2 regions of the Amycolatopsis sp. NPDC051045 genome follow, and region 2 is predicted to be linked to the other one. Evidence: riboswitches for the same ligand, from Rfam matches in the RefSeq annotation. Region 2 holds a riboswitch; the other holds the start of a gene.
The links. A riboswitch is a leader RNA that binds a small molecule or an ion and turns the genes downstream of it on or off. The one in region 2 is predicted to bind S-adenosylhomocysteine.
Positions count from the first base shown of each region.

Region 1: linked by a shared signal. The riboswitch ahead of metH (methionine synthase) and the one ahead of ahcY (adenosylhomocysteinase) in region 2 are both predicted to bind S-adenosylhomocysteine.

Region 1 covers NZ_JBFBCC010000016.1:120,926-125,339, forward strand. The annotation lists gene AB0M80_RS32040 (sugar porter family MFS transporter) at 1-1,310, shown strand, start outside; gene AB0M80_RS32045 (TIGR03619 family F420-dependent LLM class oxidoreductase) at 1,359-2,225, opposite strand; S-adenosyl-L-homocysteine riboswitch at 2,527-2,605, shown strand; gene metH (methionine synthase) at 2,620-4,414, shown strand, end outside.
Region 2 covers NZ_JBFBCC010000024.1:58,224-62,637, reverse strand. The annotation lists gene AB0M80_RS36965 (hypothetical protein) at 1-24, opposite strand, end outside; gene ahcY (adenosylhomocysteinase) at 146-1,606, opposite strand; S-adenosyl-L-homocysteine riboswitch at 1,683-1,760, opposite strand; gene AB0M80_RS36955 (GNAT family N-acetyltransferase) at 1,792-2,277, opposite strand; gene AB0M80_RS36950 (hypothetical protein) at 2,274-2,978, opposite strand; gene AB0M80_RS36945 (diiron oxygenase) at 3,036-3,926, opposite strand; gene AB0M80_RS36940 (TetR/AcrR family transcriptional regulator) at 4,015-4,414, shown strand, end outside.

The sequences.
Region 1 (4,414 bases), on a different contig from region 2:
TCGGTTACGACCTCGGCGTGATCTCCGGGGTGCTCCCGTTCATCGGGAAGCTGTGGACACTGACCAGCTGGGACAAGGGCGTGATCACCGCCAGCCTGTCGGTCGGTGCCATCGTCGGCGCGCTGTTCTCCAGCCGCACCAACGACGCACTCGGCCGCCGCCGCACGATCATGGTCGCCGCGGGCATCGTCATCGTGGGCACACTGGCGGCGAGCTTCTCGCCGACGTTCACGCTGCTGGTGCTCTCGCGCCTGATCATCGGGCTGGGGATCGGGCTGTCCTCCTCGACCGTCCCGACCTACCTGTCCGAGCTGGCCCCGGCGCGGTTGCGGGGCGCGATGGGCGCGCTCAACCAGATCTTCATCGTGCTCGGCATCCTGATCGCGTTCCTGGTGAGCTACTGGCTCGGGCCGATCTCGGCCTGGCGGTGGATGTTCGCCGGCGCGATCGTGCCCGCGGTGATCCTGCTCATCGGGCTGGTGTTCCTGCCCGAGACGCCGCGGTGGCTGGTCAAGAACGGCCAGGAGGAAGAGGCCCGGCGGGTCCTGGCGAGCGCGCACGGCAACACCGTGAACCTCGACGAGGAGATCGCCACCATCCACGAGGTCATCCGGCTCGACACCGAGGAGAAGCCGCGGATCCGCGACCTGTTCTCCGGCTTCGTGCGGCCGATGATCGTCGTGGCGCTGCTGCTCGCGATCGGCCAGCAGTTCAGCGGCGTCAACGCGATCAACGCCTACTTCCCGACGATGCTCATCGGCCTCGGCTTCGCCACGCAGGCCGCGCTGCTGTCCGGCGTGCTGCTGGGCGTCACGAAGTTCCTGTTCACCGCGTGGGTCGTGTTCGTGGTGGACCGCTGGGGCCGCAAGCCGCTGCTGCTCATCGGCAACGTCATCATGGTGATCACGCTGGTGGCGGCCGGGCTCGTGGTGCTGAACGTCCACGACACCGGCACGCGCGGCATCCTGATGCTGGTGATGATGGTGCTCTACCTGGTCGGGTACGAGCTCGGCTGGGGCGCGGTCGTCTGGGTGATGATGTCCGAGGTGTTCCCGCTGAAGTACCGGGCGACGGGCATGGGCGTCAGCAGCGTGGTCCTGTGGTCGGCGACGGGCATCGTGAGTGCGGTGTTCCCGATCATCTCCGACCCGAAGTCCCTCGGCATCGGTGGTTCGATGTTCCTGTTCGCCGGGGTGAACGTGGTGCTGTTCGTGCTCACCAAGTGGCTGGTCCCGGAGACGAAGGGCCGCTCCCTGGAGCAGATCGAGCTCGACCTGCGGGCGCGGCAGGGCGTCGCGGCCAAGGGCTGACCCCGGGGGGCGAGCGCCGGCGGGGCACGGTTTCCGTGCCCCGCCGGTTCAGTGGGCGGGGGTGGCGGCGTCGACGAGGCCGAGCTTGCCCGCGAGCCGCCCGATCCAGGCTGCCACGTCTTCGGGCGAACGGTCCGGGAGGCCGAAGATCGTCTCGGTCACGCCCAGGGAGTCCAGGTGGGCCAGGCGTTCCGGGTCCGGCCGCTCGCCCAGTGCGCAGATCCGCGGCGCCCCCTCGCGGCCCTCGGCGCCCCAGATGTCCTTCAGCAGGGCCACGTGCCCGTCGAGGTCGGTGTCGGCCGGCGTGGTGATCCAGCCGTCCGCGTGGCGGGCGATCCAGCGGAACGTCTTCTCGGTCGGGCCCGCGCCGAGCAGCACCGGGATGTGCGGCTGGATCGGCTTCGGCCACGCCCAGCTCGGTCCGAACGAGACGAACTCGCCGGCGTAGGACGCTTCTTCCTCCGTCCACAGTGCACTCATCGCTTCGAGGTACTCACGCAGCGCCGTGCGGCGCCGATTTCCGGGCACGCCGTGGTCGGTCAGCTCGTCGACGTTCCAGCCGAACCCGGTGCCGAGCGTGACGCGGCCGCCGGAGAGGTGGTCGAGGCTGGCGATCGTCTTGGCGAGGGTGATCGGGTCGCTCTCGACCGGCAGGGCCACCGCTGTGGACAGCCGGATGTGCGAGGTGACCGCGGCGGCCGTCGCCAGCGCGACCCACGGGTCGAGGGTCCGGCTGTAGCGGTCGTCGGGCAGCGACGCGTCCCCGGTGCGCGGGTGCGGTGACTCGCGCTTCACCGGGATGTGGGTGTGCTCCGGGACGTAGAAGGTCGAGAACCCCGCGGCCTCCGCGGCGCGTGCCGCGGCCGCCGGAGTGATCCCCCGGTCGCTGGTGAACAGCACTATTCCGTAGTCCACCCGCGGAGCGTATTAGAACGTGTTTCAGTTTTCAAGGTGGCGCGCGAGTGCGAAAAGTGGCAACGGTATTGCGGAGAGTAACATCGGGCGGCGCTCGAGCGATGGTGGAGGCGACCCCGGTGAGCAGGCGGGAAGCAGCGCGCGGCCGCGGGGCGCGGCATCGTGGACGGACCCGGGAGCGGACACGACACGGAGGCGACGTGGAGCGGAAAATCCATTGTGGACGGATCGTGTCCCAATCCGTGGACGCGCCGGCGGGGCGGGATGGCGTGCGCGGGCCCGGATCCGATACCGTGGACCACAGGCCGAGAGGCGCTGCAACGGACCACCGGGTCCGCCACGCTCGGCCGGGAATGACCAACCAAGGGCGCCTCCCCAACGAGGGAGGCTGCCGGTGAACACCCCGCGACAATCCACGGTGTCCGACTCGACAGCGCGCCTGCGCGAGCTGCTCGACCAGCGCGTGGCGGTGCTGGACGGCGCCTGGGGCACCATGCTGCAGGGTGCCGGGCTGACCCCGGCCGACTACCGCGGTGACCGCTTCGGCGAGCACACCCACGACGTCACCGGCGACCCCGACCTGCTCAACCTCACCCGCCCGGACGTCATCCTCGACGTGCACCGCCAGTACCTGGCCGCGGGCGCGGACATCACCACGACCAACACCTTCACCGCCACCAGCATCGGCCAGGCCGACTACGGCCTGCAGGCGTACGTCCACGAGATGAACGTCCGCGGCGCGCAGCTGGCCCGCCAGGCCGCCGACGAAGCCGGCGGCAAGTTCGTCGCCGGGTCGATCGGCCCGCTCAACGTCACCCTCAGCCTGTCGCCCAAGGTCGACGACCCGGCCTACCGGGCGGTCACGTTCGACCAGGTCAAGGCCTCCTACGCCGAGCAGATCGCCGGGCTCGCCGAAGGCGGCGTGGACCTGCTGCTGATCGAGACGATCTTCGACACGCTGAACTGCAAGGCCGCGATCGCCGCGGCGCGCGAGGTCGCCCCGCACCTGCCGTTGTGGATCTCCGTGACGATCGTCGACCTGAGCGGCCGGACGCTGTCGGGGCAGACCGTCGAGGCGTTCTGGAGCTCCGTCGAGCACGCGAAACCGCTGGTCGTCGGCGTGAACTGCTCGCTGGGCGCCGAAGAGATGCGCCCCCACGTCGAGGAACTCTCGCGGATCGCCGACACCTACGTCGCCTGCCACCCCAACGCCGGGCTCCCGAACGCCTTCGGCGGCTACGACGAAACGCCCGAGGAGACCGCCGGCCTGGTCGGCGGCTTCGCCCGTGACGGCATGGTCAACCTGGTCGGCGGCTGCTGCGGCACCTCCCCGGCCCACATCGAGAAGATCGCCGCCGCGGCGAAGGGCGTCGCTCCGCGCGAGGTGCCCGCGCCGCGCCGCCACACCCGGTTCAGCGGGCTCGAGCCGTTCGGCATCGGCGCCGACACCGGGTTCGTGATGATCGGCGAGCGCACCAACGTCACGGGCTCGAAGCGGTTCCGCCGGCTGATCGAGTCGGGCGACCACCAGGGCGCTGTCGACGTCGCGCTGGAGCAGGTCCGCGGCGGGGCCAACCTGCTCGACGTCAACATGGACGCCGACCTGCTCGACAGCGAGGAGGCGATGACGACCTTCCTCAACCTGATCGCCACCGAGCCCGAGGTCGCCCGGATCCCGGTGATGGTCGACAGCTCCAAGTGGACCGTGCTCGAAGCCGGCCTGCGCTGCCTGCAGGGCAAGGGCGTGGTCAACTCGATCAGCCTGAAGGAGGGCGAGGAGCCCTTCCTCGCGCAGGCCCGCATCATCCGGAACTACGGCGCCGGCGTCGTCGTGATGGCCTTCGACGAGCAGGGCCAGGCCGACACCGCCGAGCGCAAGGTGGACATCTGCGGCCGCGCCTACGACCTGCTGACGCAGAAGGCGGGCTTCGCGGGCGAGGACATCATCTTCGACCCGAACGTCCTCGCCGTCGCCACCGGCATCGCCGAGCACAACGGCTACGCGAAGGCGTTCATCGACGCGCTGCCCCGGATCAAGGAGCGCTGCCCGGGTGCGCGGACCAGCGGCGGCATCTCGAACCTGTCCTTCTCCTTCCGCGGCAACGACGTCGTGCGCGAGGCGATGCACTCGGCGTTCCTGTTCTACGCCGTGCAGGCCGGGCTGGACATGGGCATCGTCAACGCCGGCC
Region 2 (4,414 bases):
CAAAATCACACCGAGAATGATCACTTGACACACTCCTTCGCATGAGACCCGGCCCGGCTCCGTGCCGTCCGGGCGGATGCGCTCTCGACCGGAGGATGGCCAGTTTGCCGATAAACCAAACTACGGCGAATGGAGCAATCTTGGATCAGTACCGGTAGTGATCGAGCTTGTACGGGCCTTCGACGTCGACCCCGATGTACTCCGCCTGCTCCTTCGTGAGCTTGGTGAGTTTCACACCGAGGGCGTCGAGGTGCAGGTGGGCCACCTTCTCGTCCAGGTGCTTCGGCAGCCGGTGAACCTCGGTGGCGTACTCGCCGGGCTTGGTGAACAGCTCGATCTGCGCGATCGCCTGGTTGGTGAAGGAGTTCGACATCACGAACGACGGGTGCCCGGTCGCGTTGCCCAGGTTCATCAGCCGCCCTTCGGACAGCACGATGATCGCGTGGCCGTCCGGGAACGTCCACTCGTGCACCTGCGGCTTGATCTCGTTCTTCGTGACCCCGGGGAGTTTCGCCAGCCCGGCGATGTCGCTCTCGTTGTCGAAGTGACCGACGTTGGCCACGATCGCGTTGTGCTTCATGCGGCTCATCTGGGCGGCGGAGATGATGCCGAAGTTCCCGGTGGTGGTGATGAAGATGTCGGCGACGGCGACCATGTCGTCGAGTTCGACGACGTCGAGCCCGTCCATCGCCGCCTGCAGCGCGCAGATCGGGTCGATCTCGGTGACCGAAACCCGGGCGCCCTGGCCGCGCAGCGCCTCCACCGCGCCCTTGCCGACGTCGCCGTAGCCGCAGACGACCACGCGCTTGCCGCCGATCATCACGTCGGTGGCCCGGTTCAGGCCGTCCACAAGGGAGTGCCGGATGCCGTACTTGTTGTCGAACTTGGACTTCGTCACCGAGTCGTTGACGTTCATCGCGGGGAAGAGCAGCTCGCCGTCCTTGGCGAGCTTGTAGAGCCGCTTGACGCCGTTGGTCGTCTCCTCGGTGACGCCGCGGATCTCCTTGGCCATCCGGGTGAAGCGGTCGCCGTCGGCCGCCACGCTCGCGCGCAGGGTCTCCAGGACGATCCGGTATTCTTCCGGGTCCTCTTCGGACGGTTGCGGCACCGCGCCCGCCGCCTCGAACCGGACTCCGTTGTGGACGAGCAGCGTGGCGTCGCCCCCGTCGTCGAGGATCATGTTCGGGGCCTGGCCGCCGGGGAAGGCGAAGAGCCGGTCGGTGCACCACCAGTACTCTTCGAGCGTCTCGCCCTTCCACGCGAACACCGAGGTGCCCGCCGGGGCGTCCACCGAGCCCTCCGGGCCGACGACGACCGCGGCGGCGGCTTCGTCCTGGGTGGAGAAGATGTTGCAGGACACCCAGCGCACCTGCGCGCCGAGCGCCACCAGGGTCTCGATGAGCACGGCCGTCTGCACCGTCATGTGCAGCGACCCGGCGATGCGGGCGCCCTTCAGCGGCTGCGCGGCGGCGTACTCGCGGCGGGTCGCCATCAGGCCGGGCATCTCGTGCTCGGCCAGCCGCAGCTGGGTGCGGCCGGCTTCGGCCAGCGCGAGGTCGGCGACGGCGAAGTCGAGGCCATTGCGGGTCTGCAGTTTCTCACTCATGCTTCGGTGCACTCCGGAGTTCGTCGGGATGCGCTCGGGAGGCAGAAGTCCGTGCGGACAGAGAAAGGCACCTCCCTCGCGGGAGGCGCCCTTGGAGTCGTGGTCCGGGCCGAGCGTGGCGGAAAAGATCTCCGTCGCAGCGCCTCTCGGCCCGGGACCAGGATGGCAAAGCCGGCGCGACGCTGTCAAGCGAGCGGGTGGGCCATGAGAACGTCGTCGACGTCCGCGCCGTCGATGCGGAATTCGCCCCGCAGCACGCCTTCCACGACGAACCCGCAGCGCTCGTAGACCCGGCGGGCGCCGGTGTTGTGCCCCAGCACGCGCAGCGTCACCTTGCGGGCGCCGCGCTGCCGCGCCTCGGCCACGGCGGCGTCGACGAGCCGCTGCGCGATGCCGAGCCGCTGCCGGTCCGGGTCCACCGCGAGGCCGCCGATCACCCGCACGTGCCGGTGGGCGGGGATGCCGAACCCCTCGGCGAGCCGCACGTACCCGGCGACCACGCCGTCGTGCTCCGCGACGAGGAAGTCCTCGGGCCGCGTGTCGTCGTCGAAGAACGGCGTGCCGGGCGAAGGCGGGGGAGCGGGGGACACCACGGAGGTCCAGGTGCGCTCGTCGATCTTGGCGAGCGCGGCTTCGTCCTCGGCGCGGGCCGTCCTGATGGTGATCGTCACGCGAGCTCCCGCCAGGCCTGTTCGACGATCCCGGCGAGCTCCCGCGGGTCCCGGTTGCCTTCGGAGCTGATGCTCCGCAGGGTGACGGTCAGGGCCGGGCCGGTGCGCTGGCAGTTCGTGACGAAGGACCGCTCGGGGTCCGGCGCCGACCCGGCGGGCGTGGAACCGTTGTACCGCAGGCACTGCACGGCGCCGACGCGCACGAGTTCGGTGCTCGGCGCGGCCAGCCCGAGTGCCTCGGTGTCCTCGTACGGCGCGACGAGCTCGGGGGAGGACGCGCGCACGGCGACCAGCTGGAACGCGCGTTGCAGCCGGGCGTCCTGGTACTGCTGGGCGATCGCGCCCGCCCCGCCGTAGGCCACCGATACGCGGGCCGCGGTCTCCCGGTCGGTCTTTGCGATGCGGGCGATCATGGGCTGCCCCTTGACCTTGTCGAGCTTCGCGATCGCCTCCTGGGCCCGGCTCAAGCCGCCGAGCTGGGGTGGCGCGGAGAGCGCCCGCCCGCTCGGCGCGTCGACGAGCAGTGTCAGCACCAGCCAGGGCACGCCGACCAGGAGTGCGCCGATCAGGACGCCGAGCAGGCCCGTCACGGCCGGCCGGGAGAGGAGCGAGCGGCGAGGCGCCGGGATCTGTGCCGGTTGCCCGGGCGCGGGTCCGGGCGGGACGTCCGGTGAGAAGCCCGGCGGGGGGTCGGCGGTCACCAGGCCATCGTGGCGCAGTCCGCAACGCCGCGGAAAGGGAATTTTGCGGTCAGCGGGTCAGACCAGGTGCGCGTGCCGCCAGATGCCTTCGGAGCGGCCGCCGATCAGCCCCGCGTCGCGCAGGAACGGCACGATCTTCTCCGCCATCCAGCGGCGGGTTTCGTGGAAGTGCGGGTTCGCCAGCGCGGCGGCGCGGCCCTCGCGGGGGTCGATCCCGACGCTGCGGTAGATCCGCGGGTCGACCATGCTGTCGATGACGCCGAACGCGACCAGTGCGGTCCGCAGCCGGTGGCGCTGCAGCGCCGCCTTCGACAGCTTCGGCGTCTCCCGCAGCACCTCCTCCTTGGCGAACCGGACGTGCCGGGCCTCCTCGACGACGTGGATGCGGTTGACCGAGCGGATCAGCGGCTGGATGCCGTCGTCGTCCATCATCGACCGCTGCAGCCGGTCGGTGCTCTCCTCCGCGACCAGCACGCTGGCGAACATCGACGGCCCGGCGGCGGTCGCGCCGAACACCTTCGCGGCGCGGTGCACCACCTTCGGGACGCCGTAGCGCGGGACGCCGAGCCGCTCGGCGGTGCGGGCGAACATCACCGAGTGCCGCGTCTCGTCGCCGATCTCGGTGAGCGCGTACTGCGCGTGCTCGGTCCGCGCGTCGAGGTCGAAGACGTACCGGGCGAGCAGGTGCATCAGGACGATCTCGAACCACAGGCCGACGCTCATGATGCTGGCGATCTCGTGCTTGGACAGCTCGATGCGCTGCTCCGGCGTGAGCCGGGCCCACAGGTCCGTGCCGTAGAGGGAGACGCGTTCGAGCGGCATGTACGCCTTGCCTTCGGCGAGCGGCGCGTCCCAGTCGATGTCGACGTACGGGTCGTAGGAGTTCTTCGCGGAGCTCTTGAGCAGTCGAGCCGCGGTGACGTCCCGGTCCTGGGCCTCGACGCCCATGGCGGCCTCCGGAAAGTAGGGGGTACACGTTGTACTAGTTACTTCCGGGAGCGTACACGGCCCGGCCGGTCCTGAGTAGGCTTCCGCCGTGACCAAGGTCGACGGACGGGCGACGCGCTGGGCGGGCCAGCAGGAGCGGCGGCGCGCCGAGTTCGTCGACGCCGCACTGGCCGCCATCGCCGAGCACGGCCCGGACGTCTCGACCGAGCAGATCGCCGACCGCGCCGGCGTCGCCCGCACCCGCCTGTACCGGCACTTCGACGGCGCGGCCGACCTCCGCCGGGCGATCGCCCAGCGGGCGGCCGAGCTGGTGACGGCCGACCTGGCGCCGCTCTGGCACCCCGAGGGCTCCCCGAACGAGATGATCTCCACGGTGATCTCGACGCACCTGCGCTGGCTGACCGAGCACGCCCACCTGCACCGCTACCTCGCCCGCGCGCTGCCGGGCGGCCCGGAGGACCGGCCGGACGTCCGCGGCGCGATCGCCC